One region of the Microbacterium sp. str. 'China' genome, then DNA from elsewhere that is predicted to be linked to it. Evidence: riboswitches for the same ligand, from Rfam matches in the RefSeq annotation. Region 1 holds a riboswitch; the other holds the start of a gene.
What was found. A riboswitch is a leader RNA that binds a small molecule or an ion and turns the genes downstream of it on or off. The one in region 1 is predicted to bind thiamine pyrophosphate.

Region 1 (8,943 bases):
TGCCTGCCGGGACGGCCGGGCCCTGGGCCTGCAACGCCGCTTCCGTCTGAGCGAACAGGGCGCGGGTGAGGGCGAGGCGCGCCTCGTCGTCCTCCTGGTTCAATGCCGCGGCGTAGAGCCGGACCGTCGCGTCGCCGATGACGACGTCCTTGGCGGTCAACAGGTTCCAGCCGACGAGGGTGCCCGTCTTGATGCCGACGACTCCCGGATCGGCGAGCATGCCGTTCGTGTTCTCGACCGTCCCGGCCCCCGGCAGGTCGACGGACCGGGTACCCACGATCTCGGCGAACACCGGATTCCGCATCGCCATCTCGCCCAGGGCCACGAGGGCCTCCGGGGTGGCGACGTTGCGCTCGTCGAATCCGGACGGCGTGACCACGGTGATGCCGGAGAGTCCGCGCTCGCCGAGCCAGACCTCGGCCGCGGCGGCGAATTCGCGGTCGGACCCCCAGATCTCCGACGCCAGCCGGTCGATGTAGTTGTTGGCCGAGCCGAGCAGGGTGCCCTGCAGAAGCTGGTACTCGGTCAGCACTCCGCCCACCGGCACATCGAGCGCCGACTGATTGGCGATCCGATAGTCCCAGTAACGGACGCTGTCGGCGTAGGTGAAGGAGAACTCCGGGCCCTGTTCGCCGGGGGCCAGCGGCAGCCGGTCCAGCACCATGAGACTGCTGACGACCTTCGTGATGCTCGCGATGCTCACCGGCGCGGTGGTCGACGCCGCGGTGGTCATCCCGGCGATGCCGACCGCCCCGTCGCCGACCGCCGGCCAGGCGAGCGCGGCGGTGGGGGCGGCGACCGGGGTGAACTCGACCGCCTGGACGGTCGGGGCGACCTCGTGCAGCGGCCAGAGCAGCGTGGTGCCGGCGTAAGAGGCGATGAGGCCGGCGAGGACGCCGAGGGGGACGAGCAGGCCGGGTCCGGCAATCGCCGGGCGCAGCCGGGCGTCGCGCAGCAATCCCGTCTCCTCCTCCGTGCCGGCCGAGGCATCGAACTCGGGCGTCGATGACGCCGCAGCGACGATCGACGGGTCCACCCAGGTCAGCGCGGTCGGCGGTGCCGAGGCATCGGCCCACGCCGCAGCTTCCGGAACCGGACCCGGCTGATCGTCCGCGGGCGCGGCAGAGGCGGGTGCGGAGTCTTCGGGCCGCGCGTCGACGCCCACGCCGCCGGACGCCTCTTCAGGGGGATCGGAAGCGGTCACTCGCTTACGGTACCGAATCCGGCCCCGAATCCGCCGTGCGCGGCGCGGGACGCGCGGACGGTAGGATCGACAGCACAACCACGGGAGTCCGGCGAGCCGGGCTGAGAGGGAGCGAATCGCGCTTCGACCGTCGAACCTGATCTGGGTCATGCCAGCGCAGGGAGGAGTTCACATGAGTACGTCCACGTCCGCATCCCCGTCGAGGAACACCACGGCCGCTCCGGCGCGGGGCTACCTGCGCTGGCGCGTCATCGACATCGTCGTCGCCAGCGTCCTCGGTGTCGCCGCCGGTCTGATCTTCCTGGCCTGGAACGTCGGATACCTGGGGCCGAAGGCCATGCTCGAGCCGCTGCTTCCCGGCCTCCAAGGGCTCCTCGACGGCCCGTGGCTCTTCGCGGGTGTGCTCGGCGGGCTCATCATCCGCAAGGCGGGTGCCGCGATCTACGTCGAGCTGCTGGCCGCCGTCGTCTCGGCGCTCATCGGCAACCAGTGGGGCGGCTTCCTCACGCTCGAGGCGGGTCTCGTGCAGGGCCTCGGCGCCGAGCTGGTCTTCTTGCTGTTCTTCTACCGCCGCTGGTCGCTGCCCGTCGCGATCCTCGCCGGGGCCGGTGCCGCGCTCGCGGGCGGCATCAACAACCTCGTCCTCTGGTATGCCGGGTCAGGTCCCGCCTTCACGACGATCTACCTCCTCAGCACCGTGATCTCCGGGGCGGTCATCGCCGGTGCGCTGTCGTGGGTGCTCGCCCGCGGCATCGCGGCGACCGGGGCTCTGGACCGCTTCGGCTCCGGGCGCGAGGCGCGCGTCCGCGTCTGATGTCCGCGCAGTTCGCTCCCGCCGGCGTCGAGGCCCGCGGCTGGGGTTGGCGACACGCGAGCCGCCACGCCTGGGCGCTGCGCGACGTCTCGTTCCGCATCGAGCCCGGCGAGCGCGTGCTCGTGCTCGGCGCCTCCGGCGCGGGGAAGTCGACGCTGCTGCACGGCCTCGCCGGTGTGCTCGGCGGTGAGGAGGAGGGGGAGAGCGAAGGCGCGCTGCTCGTCGGCGGCGACCCCGCCGCGGCGACCCGCGGGCGGGCCGGGCTCGTGCTCCAGGATCCCGACTCGCAGGTGATCCTCGCCCGTGCCGGCGATGACGTCGCCTTCGGGTGCGAGAACCTCGGTGTGCCGCGTGCCGAGATCTGGCCCCGCGTCGAGGCCGCGATGGCCGGCGTCGGACTGGACGTGCCGCTCGATCACCCGACCGCGGCGCTCTCCGGCGGTCAGAAGCAGCGGCTCGCCCTGGCCGGCATGCTGGCGATGGGCCCCGGGCTGGTGCTGCTCGACGAGCCGACGGCGAACCTCGATCCGGAGGGCGTGCGCGAGGTCAGGGATGCCGTCGAGCGGATGCTCGCCACGCGTCCCGCCACCCTCGTGGTCGTGGAGCATCGGCTCGAGGTGTGGTTGCCGCTCCTCACGCGGGTGATCGTGCTGGGTGCCGGCGGGGTGGTGGCGGACGGCACTCCTGCGGATGTGCTCGGCGCGCAGGGCGAGCGCCTGGCCGCGGACGGCGTCTGGGTGCCCGGCCGACCGCCCGCCGAGCCGCCGGCACCGCGGACGGCTCCCGGGGAGGTGCTGCTGTCGGCGCGCGGGCTCGCGGTCGCACGGGTGAAGGGGCGCCCCGTGGCACAGGGCATCGACCTGGAGGTGCGTGCGGGGGAAGCCGTCGCGATCACCGGGCCCAACGGTGCGGGCAAGTCCACGCTGGGTCTGACCCTCGCCGGACTCCTCCCTCCCGTCAGCGGTGCCGTGTCCGCGGCCCCGGTGCTCGCGCAGGGGGCGGACCCGTCCCCGATCCGCTGGGCCTCCCGCGAGCTCCTCACGCGGATCGGGATGGTTTTCCAGGAGCCGGAACATCAGCTCCTCGGCAAGACGGTGCGCGAGGAGCTCGCGGTCGGCCCCCGCGCCCTGGGCCTCCCCGAAGGCGAGATCGAGGCCCGTATCGACGAGCTGCTGGCCCGGCTGCGGCTGGCGCATCTGGGGGCCGCGAATCCGTACACGCTCTCGGGTGGAGAGAAGCGCCGGCTCACGGTCGCGGCCGCGATCGCCACGCGACCCCGGGTGCTGATCCTCGACGAGCCGACGTTCGGCCAGGACGCCCGCACCTGGGCTGAGCTCGTCGCGATGCTCGCCGCCCTGCGGGACGAGGGCTCCGCGATCGTCACCATCACCCACGATCTCGACGTGGTGCGCGCTCTGCACGCCACGCGGTTCGCGCTGGGGGCACCGGCATGACGGCTCTCGCCCCCGCGTCCGCCCGCACCGGCGTCGTCGCCCGGATCAATCCGGTCGCGAAGCTGGGGGTCAGCGCGCTCATCGCCGTGCCGCTGGTCCTCACCCTCGACCCCGTGTCGGCGGCTGTCGCGCTGGTGCTCGAAGCGGTGCTGTTCCTCTTCGCGGGCATCGGCTGGCGGGAGTTCTGGGTGCGCACGTGGCCGGTCTGGCTCGCGGCTCCGCTGACCGGTCTCACCATCGCCCTCTACGGAGAGACGAGCGGCACCGTCTACGTCGACTGGTTCGTGCTCCGCATCAGCGAGGGCTCGCTCGCGCTCGCCGTCGCCACGATGCTCCGGGTGCTCGCGATCGCCCTGCCCTCGGTGGTGCTCTTCATCACGGTCGATCCCACGGACCTCGCCGATGGCCTCGGGCAGATCCTTCGGCTTCCGGCCCGTTTCGTGCTGGGCGCGCTCGCCGGCCTGCGCATGGCCGGACTGTTCCTCGACGACTGGCGTGCCCTCGAGCTCGCCCGCCGGGCGCGCGGCGTCGCCGACCGCGGGCGCATCCGCCGCTTCCTCGGCATGGCCTTCGCCCTGCTCGTGCTGTCGATCCGCCGCGGTGCCAAGCTCGCGACCGCGATGGAGGCACGCGGCTTCGGGGCGGCGGGACGACGGACGTGGGCGCGCGAGTCGCGCTTCGGCGCGCCGGAGTGGCTTCTGCTCGCCGTCGGGGCGGCGATCTCCGCGACGGCGATCGCCGCCGCGGTCGCGACCGGGGCCTGGAACTTCATCCTTGGGCCGTCCTGACCCTCACCCGTTTCGGACGAGGGTCCCTGGAGGTCGGTCGGTGGCCGGTCTAGCGTCCGCTGGAGACAGTGCCAATCGACACCGACCGAAAGGGACGTCCCATGAGCATCTCCTCCGCCGACGACCAGCCGCTCTTCACGCGGCCGGGCGAGGCCACCGTCGCACCGCGACACGTCATCCCGGATTCCGAGTCGCTTCCCACGACGGCGAAGCAGATCGTCGAGGACGAGACCATCCTCGACGGCAACGCACGCCTCAACCTCGCCACCTTCGTCAGCACCTGGATGGACGACGAGGCGAAGCAGGTCTACGTGGCCTCGTTCGACAAGAACATGATCGACAAGGACGAGTATCCGCAGACCGCCGCCATCGAGGACAACTGCTGGCACATGCTCGCGAACCTCTGGAAGGCTCCGGACGCGGCGAAGAGCATCGGCACCTCGACCATCGGCTCCTCCGAGGCGTGCATGCTCGGCGGTCTCGCGTTCAAGCGGCGCTGGCAGCAGGCGCGCCGTGCCGCCGGCAAAGACGCCTCCGCGCCGAACCTCGTGATGTCGAGCGCCGTGCAGGTGTGCTGGGAGAAGTTCTGCAACTACTTCGACGTCGAACCGCGCTACGTGCCCATCAGTGAGGAGCACAAGACACTCGACGGCCATGATCTCGAGAAGTACGTGGACGAGAACACCATCGGCGTCGTCGCCATCATGGGTGTCACCTACACCGGCATGTACGAGCCGGTGGCGGAGATCGCCGCGGCGCTGGATGCGATCCAGGAGAAGACCGGCCTCGACATCCCGATCCACGTGGACGGCGCCTCGGGAGCGATGATCGCCCCGTTCCTCCAGCCCGACCTGGTCTGGGACTTCCGGCTGGAGCGCGTGCACTCGATCAGCACCTCGGGGCATAAATACGGTCTCGTCTACCCCGGTCTCGGCTGGGTGGTCTGGCGCGACACGCAGTGGCTGCCGGAGGATCTGGTGTTCAAGGTGAGCTACCTCGGCGGGGAGATGCCGACCTTCGCCCTGAACTTCTCCCGCCCTGGGGCGCAGGTGCTGCTGCAGTACTACCTGTTCCTCCGCCTCGGGTTCGAGGGCTACCGGGCTATCCAGCAGGCCTCGCAGGACGTGGCGAAGTTCCTGTCCGCGGGGATCGCGAAACTGGACGCGTTCGAACTGTGGAACGACGGCAGCGACATCCCCGTCTTCGCCTGGCGCCTGAAGGACGGGCACACCGACAAGTGGACGCTGTACCACCTGCAGGATCGGCTCCGGATGCGCGGCTGGCTCGTCCCCGCGTACCCGATGCCCGCCGATCTGGAGGACCTCACGGTGCAGCGGATCGTCGTGCGCAACGGGCTCAGCATGGATCTGGCCGCCGAGCTGCTCGACGCCATCACCGCCGAGGTGGCCCACCTCGACGCGCTCACGGCACCCATGCCGCCCGACCACCCCGACTCGGCGTTCCACCACTAGGGGGCTGACATGTCCGCCCCGCAGTCCGGTGCCGCCGGCGCCGCCTCCACGCCGCGCGTCTCCCGTCCCGCCGTCGCCGTCCTCGGCATCGGCCAGCTCGCCCTGCTCACCCTCGTCGTCGTGGCGAGCCTGCGGTCCCTGCCCGCGATGGCGATCTACGGCCTCGGCAGCATCACGCTGTACCTCATCCCCGCGGTGCTCTTCCTCGTCCCCACCGCCCTCGTCGCCGCGGAGCTGGCGACGGGGTGGAAGGGCGGGGTGTACGTCTGGGTGCGGGAGGCCCTCGGCAACCGCTGGGGGTTCACCGCAGTGTGGCTGCAGTGGATCCAGAACGTCGTCTGGTTCCCCACGCAGCTCGCGTTCGTCGCCGGCGCTCTCGCCTTCGTGTTCCTCGACCCCTCGCTGTCCAGCTCCGGCTTCTTCACGGCGGTCATCATCATCGTCTGCTACTGGGGCGCCACCCTGGTCACCCTCCGCGGCGGCGACCTCTTCGCCAAGCTGGGCTCCTGGGGCGGCATCATCGGCACGCTGTTCCCGGCGGTGCTGCTCATCGTTTTCGGGGCGGTGTGGGTCTTCAGCGGGGAGAAGAGCCAGGTGCCGCTGGATGCCTCGGCGGTGATCCCGCCGTTCACGGGTCTCGCGTCCATCGTGCTGATCGTCTCGAACGTGCTGGCCTACGCCGGCATGGAGGTCAACGCGGTGCACGTGAACCAGATGAAGGATCCGGGCAAGGGCTACCCGCGTTCGGTGTTCCTCGCCGCCGGCCTGATCCTGCTCGTCTTCATCCTGCCCACCATCGCGATCGCGGTCGCTGTGCCGAAGAAGGAGCTCGGGCTGACGAACGGCATCATGCTCGCGTTCGGGGAGTACTTCGACCACTGGGACATGGGGTGGGCGACGGCCGTCGTCTCGGCCCTGATCGCCGCCGGTGCCCTCGCCTCGGTCGTGACGTGGGTCGCCGGTCCCTCCAAGGGTGTGCTGGCGGCGGCGGAGACGGGACTGCTCCCGCCGCTGCTGCAGAAGCGGAACAAGGCCGGTGTGCAGTCCGGCATCCTGATGCTCCAGGGAACCATCGTCACGATCCTCGCGGCGATCTTCATCATCGTGCCCAACGTCAGCGCCGCCTTCGTGGCGCTCATCGACATGGCCGCCGCGCTGTACCTCATCATGTACATGCTCATGTTCGCCTCGGCGATGGTGCTGCGGCGGAAGGCGCCGGACGTCCACCGTGCCTACCGCGTGAAGGCCCTCCCGTTCGTCGCCGGGGTCGGGTTCTTCGCCTGCCTCGCGGCGTTCCTGCTCGCCTTCATCCCGCCCGACGGCTTCACCGCCTTCCCGGCGGCCGCGTACCCGTGGATCGTCGGAGCGGTGATCGTCGTGCTCGGCGCCCCGCCGCTGCTCTTCTACGCGCTGCGGAAGCCCTCGTGGGATCGGCGGCCCGCCGACGGGAGCCTCCTGAGCGACGCGCACCCGGAAGCCTGAGCCGGATCACGTCTCGTTCCAGAGGCGTCGGTAGTACTCCAGCCGGACGTGGTCGGGCTCGACGCCGTAGGCCGCGATGAGGGTGTCCTCCCACCCGGGTCCGAAGTTCCACAGCGTGCTCATGGCGGCGACGGCGATGTCGGCCCACCGGTCGGCGACCCCGAGCGCGGCGAGGTCGACATGGGCGAGGGGTCGGCCGTCGTCGTCGAGCAGGGTGTTCGGCAGGCATGCGTCGCCGTGGCAGACCACGAGCCGGTCGATCGACGGCGGCTCGAGCAGGTCCGTCGGTACCGTCGTGCCGCGGTCGGCGGCGTTCGCGATGCGCTCCGCCGGGCTCCACGTCCACGGACACTCCGCGACGGGGAGGGCGTCGTGCAGGAGGCGCAGACCGAGCCCGACTGCGCGGACGGCGGCCTCCGGAGAGGCGGTCCACCGCGGATCCACGGCGCTGCTGCCGGGGAGGGCCGCCGTCACGAGCCACTCGTGCGCCTCATCCTGGCCCTGGGAGAGCACCTCGGGCACCGTGATCCAGGTGCGGGCCCAGCGCATCCGCTCGGCCTCGTCGCGCATGTTCGCCTCAGGATCGAGGGGGCCCCATTTGATGTAGCGGCCGTCGTCGGTGCGGAAGGTCAGGCCGCCGAGCGCGTTGCGCCACGCGGGGGTCAGTGCCGCCCCGGCGGCGAGTTCGCGCACCCGGGCGGGGACCTCGACGGAGGCGGCGGGGATGCTCACCTCTCCATCCTGCCGGAACCTCGGTGTCGTAGGCTCGGGTCGACGCACTGGCCTGCGGTGACACCAAGAACCGCATAGGCTGGGACTGCGTTCCAGGCATGTCGCACGACGACGTTCGAAGGAGAACATCAGATGCAGATCAGCGGACAGGGTGCCCTCGTCACCGGCGGCGTCTCCGGACTCGGGCTGGCCACCGCCCGTCGGCTCACCGCCGCGGGAGCCCACGTCACCATCATCGACCTCGCCTCGTCGAAGGGGGAGGAGATCGCTTCCGAGCTCGGCGGTCTCTTCGTGCCCGCGGACGTGACGAGCGTCGACGAGGTCAAGGCCGCCGTCGCCGCGGCACAGGCCGCCGCGCCGCTGCGGGTGGTCGTGAACTGCGCCGGCATCGCCCCGCCCGCCAAGGTGCTCGACCGGGACGGCACGCCCGCCGTGCTCGCCGACTTCGAGCGCATCGTGCGCATCAACCTCGTCGGGACGTTCAACGTGATCTCCCAGGCCGCGGCTGTGATCGCCGCGAACGAGCTGCACGACGAGGAGCGCGGGGTCATCGTCAACACCGCGAGCGTCGCCGCGTTCGACGGGCAGATCGGGCAGCCGGCGTACTCGGCGTCCAAGGGCGGCGTGCACGCCATGACCCTGCCGATCGCTCGCGAGCTCGCCCGTCACGCCATTCGCGTGTGCACGATCGCCCCCGGCATCATGGAGACGCCGATGCTCATGGGCCTTCCGCAGGAGGCGCAGGACTCGCTGGGACAGCAGGTGCCGTTCCCCGCTCGCCTCGGACGCCCGGACGAGTACGCCGCCCTCGTGCAGCAGATCGTCGAGAACGGCTACCTCAACGGCGAGACCATCCGCCTCGACGGCGCCATCCGCATGGCCCCGCGGTGACCCCTCCCGGCTTCGAATCGCCTGAATGACCCGATTCGACCCGGAAATCCAGCCAATCAAGCGATTCGAAACGAGAACCATGAGCACACTCGCCGGAAAGACCATC
Region 2 (8,943 bases), 800 kb from region 1:
CGGAACGTGCTCATCGAGGCGGCGACCTTCGACGCGACGACCATCGCCCGCACGGCCCGCCGGCACAAGCTCCCGAGCGAGGCGTCCAAGCGCTTCGAGCGCGGCGTCGACCCGCTGATCCCCTTCGTCGCAGCCCGACGCGCGGCCGACCTCATGGTCGAGCTCGCCGGTGGCACGCTCACGGAGGAGGGTGGCGCGCTCTTCGCCGAGGTCTTCGTCGCCGAGATCGAGCTCCCGCGCGGTTTCGTGCAGGGACTGATCGGCGTCGACTACACCGACGACGAGATCACCGGGGCGCTCACGACGATCGGGGCGGAGGTCAGCCCTTCGACAGGCTCAGGGACCCAGGCGGACGGCGAAGGGACCCAGGGTGACTCCGGGTGGACGGTCATCCCGCCGACCTGGCGCCCCGACCTCACCGACAAGTGGACGCTCGCCGAGGAGGTCGCCCGCATCCACGGGCTCGACCGCATCCCCGCGGTGCTGCCGACGCCGCCGTCCGGCCGCGGCCTCACGGCCCACCAGCAGGGGCGTCGCCGCGTGGTGAACGCTCTCGCCGCCGCAGGATTCGTCGAGACCCCGGCGTTCCCGTTCACGACCGAGGCGCAGAACGATCTGCACGGCTCCGCGTCCGGTGAGCACCTGCCCGGCATCCGCCTCGCGAACCCGCTCGACGGGCAGGTGCCGTTCCTGCGGCGCTCGCTCATCCCCGGTCTGCTGCAGACCGCGCACCGCAACATCTCGCGCGGGCTCACCGATCTGGCGCTGTTCGAGACGGGCGCCGTGTTCGTCCCTGAGCCCGGCGTGCAGTACGGCACCGCCGAGGTCCCGCCGCTGGGTGTCCGGCCGTCTGATGAGGTGCTCGCCGCGCTCGACGCCTCCATCCCCCCGCAGGAGCGCCACGTCGCGGTGCTGCTGACCGGCAACGTGTCGCCGCGTCAGCCGGGGCGTGCGGCCGAGGCCGCCGGACTCGTCGAGGCGCTCGACGCGGTCCGCGTGATCGGGGCCGCCGCGGGCATCGAGATCGACGTCGTGCAGACGCAGCGCGCCGCGCTCCACCCCGGACGTACCGGTGCGCTGGTCGCCGGCGGCGAGGAGATCGGCTACGTCGGCGAGCTGCATCCCGCCGTCGCCGAGGAGGCCGACCTGCCGGGTCGCGCCACCGTGCTGGAGCTGGACCTCGACCGGCTGCTCACGCTCGCCGGAGGACGCATCGTGGCGGCATCGCTCTCCACGTTCCCGGCCGCGACGCAGGACGTCTCGCTCACGCTCCCGGCCGAGGTACCGGCAGGCGAGGTCCGCGCTGCTCTCGCCGAGGGCGCGGGTGCCCTGCTGGAGTCCGTCCGGCTGGTGGACGACTACCGCGGCGAGGGTGTGCCCGAGGGATCGAAGTCGCTGACGTTCGCGCTACGCTTCCGCGCCGACGACCGCACGCTCACGGCCGCGGAGGCCTCCGAGGCGAAGATGGCGGGCGTCGCCGTCGCCGCGGACCGCTTCGGCGCCGCCCTCCGCGACTGATCACGATGCCGCGCGGCTTCCTGGAGGCCGCGCGGCATCAGGCGCTCGCGCGGCATCAGGCGACAGCAGTGCCGGTGGCCTGTACTCGCGTGATGGCCTGGGTTCGCGTGGTCGGCTGCGCTCGCGTGAGGGCCTGTGATCGCGTGAGGGCCTGTGATCGCGTGAGGGCCTGTGATCGCGTGAGGGCCTGTCCTGCTCCGCTCTGAGCGGAGGCCCTTCCCCCGAGTCGTCGATCCTGATGACATGGGCACATGACGGATGTGCTGATCCTCGGGGGAACCGGATGGCTGTCGGGGCGCATCGCCGCGCACGCGTTGGGAGCGGGAGCGTCCGTGACCTGCCTCGCCCGCGGCGGACGCCCGGCGCCGCCGGGAGCGACCCTCGTGCTGGCGGACCGGGATGAGGAGGCCGCCTACGACGTCGTCTCGCGCACCGATTGGGATCACGTCGTCGACGTCTCCTCCCGCGCCGCTCATGTCTCCGGGGCGGTTCGTGCGCTCGGCGACCGGGCCGCCCGGTGGACGTACATCTCGTCGATGTCGGTCTACCGCGACGACGAGACGGTCGGGACGGACGAGTCGGCCCCGCGGCACCCAGCCGCGCAGGCCGGTGAAGATGACGACTACGCGCGGCAGAAGGTCGCGGCGGAGGACGCCGTGCAGGCGAGCCTCGGCGACCGCGCGCTCCTCGTCCGTCCCGGCCTCATCGTCGGCGCCGGCGACCCCAGCGATCGCTTCGGCTACTGGGCGGCGGCGTTCCTCCGGGCGCTGGACGAGCCGGTGCTGCTCCCGCCCCTCGACGGGCGCACGGCGCAGGTCATCGACGTCGAGGATGTCGCCGCCTTCGTCGTGTCGGCCACCGTCACCGGTACCGTGAACGCGATCGGCGACGTGCGCGAGCTGGACGACGTGCTGCGGACCGTGCGCGCGGCCACCGGACACACCGGGCCGCTCGTCGTCGGCACGGAGGAGCGTCTCGTCGCGGAGGGTGTCGCGTACTGGGCGGGGCCGCGCTCGCTGCCGCTGTGGCTGCCACCCGAGATGAGCGGATTCATGACCCGCTCGAACGCGCGGTATCGCCGCAGCGGAGGCACCCTCCGCCCCCTCGACGAGACGGCGGAAAGCGTCGTGGCGGACGAGCGCGATCGGGGCGTGGACAGGGAGCGCCGCGCCGGACTCACGCGGACGGAGGAGCGGGCGCTGCTCGACGCCTTCGCTCGCTAGACTGCGAGGCAGTGACACGGGGTGCCGCATCCGCGGCTGAGATCACACCCGTCGAACCTGATCTAGTTCGTACTAGCGAAGGGATGTCGCAATGAGCGATCCTGTGCGTCCGCAATCCGTCCTCGACCTCGCCGCCACGGCGGGAAGGCTGCGGGAGGAGGTCCGGGCTGCGCCGCCGTTGACGCACTGCGTCACGAACGCCGTCGTGACGGGCTTCACCGCCAACGTGCTGCTGGCGCTCGGGGCGGCGCCGGCCATGGTCGACATCGTCGGCGAGACCGAGCCGTTCGCCGCTGCCGCCTCGGGGCTCCTCGTCAATCTCGGGACGCCGACCCCGGAGCAGCGGGAGGCGAGCAGGGAGGCCGTGGCCGGAGCGCGCGCCGCCGGCACGCCGTGGGTGCTCGACCCCGTCGCGATCGGCACCCTCCCGGTGCGGACGGCGCTGGCCCACGAGCTGGTCGCGCGGCGCCCGACAGCCATCCGCGGCAACGCGTCGGAGATCCTCGCGCTGGCCGGACACAGCAGCGGCGGCCGCGGTGTCGACGCGACGGACGGGACCGAGGCGGCGGCAGCGGCGGCGCGGGAGCTCGCCGTCCGGCACGGTTCCGTGGTCGCCGTCTCCGGCCCGGTCGACCTCCTCACCGACGGGGAGCGCGTGATCCGCATCGCGAATGGGCACGAGCTGCTCACGCGGGTGACCGGCGGCGGCTGCGCGCTGGGCGCGGTGATGGCGGCCTTCCTCGGAGCGGCCCGCGGTACCGAGACCGACGCGCTGACGGCGGTGGCCGCGGCGACCCTCGTCTACACGGTCGCGGCCGAGCAGGCGGCGGAGACCTCCCGCGGACCGGGCAGCTTCGCCGTCGGACTGCTCGACGCCCTGTCCGCCGTGACCCCGGCGGATCTCCAGGCCCGCGCCCGCGTCGAGGAGGAGGCCCGATGACCGTCGACCTGTCCCTCTACCTCGTCACCGATCGGTCGCTGTGCGGTGCTCGTGGGGTGGTCGAGACCGTCCGCGAGGCCGTGGCGGGTGGGGTCCGCATCGTGCAGCTCCGCGACAAGGAGGCGACGGACGAGGAGACGGTCGACCAGCTCCTTGCCCTGTCCGTGGCCATCGACGGCCGCGCCCTGCTCGTCGTGAACGATCGCCTCGATGCGGCCGTCGAGGCCCGTCGTCGCGGCGCCAGGGTCGACGGCGTACACCTCGGCCAGGCGGACGCCTCGGTGCTCCGCGCGCGCGAACTTCTCGGCCCCGAGGCGCTGATCGGGCTCACGGCGAACACCGCTGCCCATCTCGATGCCGTGAACGCGCTGCCGCCGGGGACGGTCGACTACCTCGGCGTCGGCGTGATCCGGCCCACGCGCACGAAGCCCGACCATCCGGACCCGCTCGGCATCGACGGCTTCGCCGCGTTCGCCGCGCGCAGTGCGCTGCCGTGCGTCGCCATCGGCGGGGTGGACCTCGACGACACGGCGGCGCTGCGCGCGGCCGGTGCGGCCGGGATCGCGGTGGTCTCGGCGCTGTGCGCGGCAGAGGATCCCCGGGCCGCCGCCGCGGCCTTCCGTCGGCGGTGGCTCGGGCGGGCGGTGCCGCACGTGCTCAGCATCGCCGGCAGCGATCCGTCCGGCGGCGCGGGCATCCAGGCCGACCTCAAGGCGATCGCCGCGCACGGGGGCTACGGCATGGCCGCCCTCACGGCCCTGACCGCCCAGAACACGCAGGGCGTCCGCGCCGTGCACGTTCCGCCCGCGGACTTCCTGCGGGCGCAGCTCGACGCCGTCGGCGACGACATCCGCATCGACGCCGTGAAGATCGGCATGCTCGCGGACGTCGAGGTGATCCGGACGGTCGCCGCGTGGCTCCGGGCGACGCAGCCCCCGATCGTCGTGCTCGACCCGGTCATGATCGCCACCTCGGGGGACCGGCTGCTCCAGCCCGACGCGGAGCGGGAGCTCCGGGATCTGCTGTCCCTGGCGACCGTGGTCACCCCGAACCTCGCGGAGCTGGCGGTGCTCGTCGGTCGCGAGGTGGCGGACTGGGCGGACGCGCTCGCCGCGGCGCGAGAGCTGTCGGCCGATACGGGGACCGCGGTGCTGGTGAAGGGCGGGCATCTGCCCGGGGACGAGGCGCCGGACGCCCTGATCGACACGGCAGCCGGTACGCACGCGGAGTTCTCCGGGCCGCGCATCCGGACGGAGAACACCCACGGCACCGGCTGCTCGCTGTCCGCGGCTCTGGCCACACGACTGGCGAGGGGCGACGATCCGGCGACGGCGGTCCGCGCCGCGCGCGCCTGGTTGCGGGAGTCCCTCCGCGCGGCGGACGACCTGGACGTCGGGCGAGGACACGGCCCGATCCATCATCTGGCGGGACTCTGGGCCCGCGGCGGAGCCGAGACCCGGCCGACACCGGAGGAGGTCGCCGCGGCCTGGTGGGACGAGACCGCCGCGATCCGCCGCGACATCGACGCGCTGCCCTTCGTGCGCGCGCTCGCCGAGGGGACTCTCGACCGTGACGCCTTCGTCTTCTACCTCGCGCAGGATGCCCTCTACCTCCGCGAGTACGCGCGTGTGCTCGCGGAGGCGTCGCGTCTCGCTCCGACCCCCGACGAGCAGGCGTTCTGGGCGGAGGCCGCGCACGGCGCGATCCGCGGCGAGCTGGAGCTGCACGCGGCATGGCTGACCCCGGAGACCGGGGTGAGCGCCGCGACCTTCGCCACCGAACCCGCCCCGGCCACGGTCGCCTACCTCGACCACCTGCGCGCCGTCGCCTTCGGCGGGGACTACGCCACGGTGATCGCGGCCGTGCTGCCGTGCTTCTGGCTCTACACCGACCTGGGCGAGCGGCTCCATGCCGGAGCGTTCGGCGCGGCGCCCCGTGACCCCCGGCATCCCTACGCATCGTGGCTGGCGACCTACGCGGATCCGGCTTTCGCGGCGGCCACCCGGCAGGCCGTCGCGCATGTCGCCGCCGCGGCCGCGAGGGCCGACCACACCGGCCGAGAGCGGATGCGGCGCGCCTTCCTCGCATCGAGCGCGCACGAACGGGCCTTCTTCGCCGCACCGGTCGCGCACGCTGTCGTGTGACGCCCCGGATTTGCGGTGCCGAACACGCCCGCGCTATCGTCGCCGCATGCCTTCGGTCGCCACCGCTCCTTCGACGCTCGTCCCGAGCGTCATCGCCGTGCGCCGACGTCGCGGCCGCCGATTCTAGGCGACCCCGCCCTTCTGCCTGCGTCCGCGCGGCGGTCGAGTGCCGGTGTCGCCGCCTCCGGCCCCGCCCCCGGTCCCGAGATCGTCGAGGACCCGACCGTTAAGGTAGAAGCATGACGTATTCCGTCGCCGTCTCCGGCGCCTCCGGCTACGCAGGCGGCGAGATCCTGCGCCTCCTGGCCGCTCACCCCGACGTCGAGATCCGCACCGTCACGGCGCACTCGAACGCGGGACAGCCCCTCGTCGCCCATCAGCCGCACCTCCGTTCACTCGCCCACCTGACGCTGCAGGACACCACACCCGAGGTCCTCGCCGGACACGACATCGTGTTCCTGGCACTCCCGCACGGCCAGTCCGGGCAGTACACGGACGCCCTCGGCGACACCGCGCTGGTGATCGACGCGGGAGCCGACCACCGGCTCACCTCGTCGGCGGAGTGGGACGCGTTCTACGGCGGGTCCTTCCATGAGCCGTGGACGTACGGCGTGCCCGAGCTCCTCGTCGGAGGGGGCAAGCAGCGGGACGCGCTCCGCAGCGCGACCCGGATCGCCGCACCGGGCTGCAACGCCTCCACGGTGAGCCTCAGCCTCGCCCCCGGTGTCGCGACCGGCGTGATCGACCCGGGCGACATCGTCTCCGTCCTGGCCGTCGGCCCGTCCGGGGCGGGCAAGAGCCTGAAGACGAACCTCCTCGCCAGCGAGATCCTCGGCTCCGCGAACCCCTATGCCGTCGGCGGCACGCACCGCCACATCCCGGAGATCCGACAGGCGCTCGCTGCCGCCCGCCCTTCGACAGGCTCAGGGACCCAGGGAGCACGGACCCAGGGAGCAGGGACCCAGGGAGCAGGGACCCAGGGAGCAGGGACCCAGGACATCCGGATCTCGTTCACTCCGGTGCTCGTGCCGATGTCGCGCGGCATCCTCGCCACGTCCACGGCGCCGATCGCCGAGGGTGTGAGCGACGCCGAGATCCGTCAGGCGTGGGAGAGCGCCTACGGCGACGAGACCTTCGTCCAGCTGCTGCCGGAGGGAACCTTCCCGCGCACCGCCGACGTGCTCGGCGCGAACACGGCCCTCCTCGGCCTCGCGATCGACCGCGCCGCGAACCGCGTGACCGTGGTCACCGCCGTCGACAACCTCGTCAAGGGCACCGCCGGAGCTGCCGTCCAGTCCATGAACATCGCGCTGGGGCTTCCCGAGACCCGCGCCCTCTCAGTGAACGGAGTCGCCCCGTGAGCGTCACCGCCCCCGCAGGATTCGAGGCGGCCGGGGTCGCCGCCGGACTCAAGTCCACCGGCAAGCCCGATGTCGCCGTCGTGGTCAACCGCGGCCCCCGCAAGGTCGGCGCCGCCGTCTTCACGAGCAACCGCGCCAAGGCCAACCCCATCATCTGGTCGCAGCAGGCCGTCGCGGACCGCGTGGTCGAGGCCGTCGTCCTCAACTCCGGCGGTGCGAACTGCTTCACCGGCAGCTTCGGGTTCCAGACCACGCATCAGACCGCCGAGAAGGCGGCCGAGCTGCTCGGCATCAGTGCGGGTGACGTGCTCGTCTGCTCCACGGGACTCATCGGGACGGGGGATGCGGTCTTCCGCGAGAAGGTCCTCGCGGGCACCGCGCAGGCGATCACCGAGCTGACCGCGGACGGAGGGGAGAGCGCCGCGCACGCCATCATGACCACGGACACCGTCGCGAAGACCGCTGTGGTGACCCGCGACGGCTGGACGATCGGCGGCATGGCGAAGGGCGCGGGCATGCTCGCCCCTGGTCTGGCGACGATGCTCGTGGTGCTCACCACCGACGCCGTGCTCGAACCGCTCCAGGCCGACGAGGCGCTGCGTCGGGCGACGGGACGCACGTTCGACCGCCTCGACTCCGACGGCTGCATGTCGACCAACGACCAGGTGACGCTGCTCGCCAACGGCGCCTCCGAGGTCGTCCCCGACCTCGACGACTTCGCCGAGGCGCTCACCGCGCTCTGCCAGGAGCTCGCGGTCAAGCTGCAGGGCGACGCGGAGGGCGCGAGCCACGACATCACGATCGAGGTGCAGCACGCCGTCTCCGAGCAGGACGCCGTCGAGGTCGGCCGCTCGGTCGCCCGCAACAACCTGTTCAAGGCCGCCATCTTCGGCAACGACCCGAACTGGGGCCGCGTCCTCGCGGCGATCGGCACGACGGCCGCGCAGTTCGACCCCTACGACGTCGACGTGTGGATGAACGGCGTCCGCGTCTGCACCGCCGGCGGGCCGGACCGCCCCCGCGAGGAGGTCGACCTGACCCCGCGGGCCACGCACCTGATGATCGACCTCAAGGTCGGAGAGGCCACCGCCACGGTGCTGACGAACGACCTCACCCACGACTACGTGCACGAGAACAGCGCCTACGCCTCATGACCGACATCCAGGACACCACGCCGGACATCGCGGCGCAGAAGGCGACCACCCTCATCGAGTCGCTGCCGTGGCTGAAGAAGTTCCGCGACCAGATCGTCGTCGTCAAGTACGGCGGGAACGCCATGGTCTCGGACGAGCTGCAGGAGGCCTTCGCCCAGGACATCGCGTACCTCCGCTACGTCGGTGTGCAGCCCGTGGTCGTGCACGGCGGCGGGCCGCAGATCTCCGACATGCTGCAGCGGCTGGAGATCCCCAGCGAGTTCAAGGGCGGGTACCGCGTCACCAACACCGAGGCCATCGGCGTCGTGCGGATGGTCCTCACCGGCCAGGTGAACCCGCAGCTCGTCTCGAAGATCAACTCGCACGGCCCCATCGCCACCGGGCTCAGCGGCGAGGACGCCGGGCTCTTCGGCGGCCGCCGTCGCGGTGTGATGATCGACGGCGAGGAGGTGGACCTCGGCCGCGTGGGCGACGTGGTCCAGGTCGACCCGACGCCGGTGCTCGACCATCTCGCCGCAGGGCGGATCCCGGTCGTGTCGAGCATCGCGCCCGACCTCGACCACCCGGGGCAGTCGCTCAACGTCAACGCGGATGCCGCGGCCG

Region 2: it holds a riboswitch for thiamine pyrophosphate, as region 1 does, so the genes downstream of both, thiM (hydroxyethylthiazole kinase) here and C6C15_RS15345 (ECF transporter S component) in region 1, are expected to answer to the same signal.

The regions. Positions count from the first base shown of each region.
Region 1 covers NZ_CP027434.1:3,141,841-3,150,783, reverse strand. Annotated here, with positions in the region: gene C6C15_RS15350 (D-alanyl-D-alanine carboxypeptidase family protein) at 1-1,204, opposite strand, end outside; TPP riboswitch at 1,275-1,386, shown strand; gene C6C15_RS15345 (ECF transporter S component) at 1,377-2,018, shown strand; gene C6C15_RS15340 (ABC transporter ATP-binding protein) at 2,018-3,472, shown strand; gene C6C15_RS15335 (energy-coupling factor transporter transmembrane component T family protein) at 3,469-4,260, shown strand; gene C6C15_RS15330 (glutamate decarboxylase) at 4,362-5,732, shown strand; gene C6C15_RS15325 (amino acid permease) at 5,742-7,214, shown strand; gene C6C15_RS15320 (aminoglycoside 3'-phosphotransferase) at 7,221-7,946, opposite strand; gene C6C15_RS15315 (SDR family NAD(P)-dependent oxidoreductase) at 8,079-8,837, shown strand; gene C6C15_RS15310 (SDR family oxidoreductase) at 8,917-8,943, shown strand, end outside.
Region 2 covers NZ_CP027434.1:2,344,482-2,353,424, reverse strand. Annotated here, with positions in the region: gene pheT (phenylalanine--tRNA ligase subunit beta) at 1-1,518, shown strand, start outside; gene C6C15_RS11300 (NAD-dependent epimerase/dehydratase family protein) at 1,770-2,741, shown strand; TPP riboswitch at 2,749-2,842, shown strand; gene thiM (hydroxyethylthiazole kinase) at 2,833-3,681, shown strand; gene C6C15_RS11290 (bifunctional hydroxymethylpyrimidine kinase/phosphomethylpyrimidine kinase) at 3,678-5,825, shown strand; gene C6C15_RS11285 (N-acetyl-gamma-glutamyl-phosphate reductase) at 6,065-7,186, shown strand; gene argJ (bifunctional glutamate N-acetyltransferase/amino-acid acetyltransferase ArgJ) at 7,183-8,340, shown strand; gene argB (acetylglutamate kinase) at 8,337-8,943, shown strand, end outside.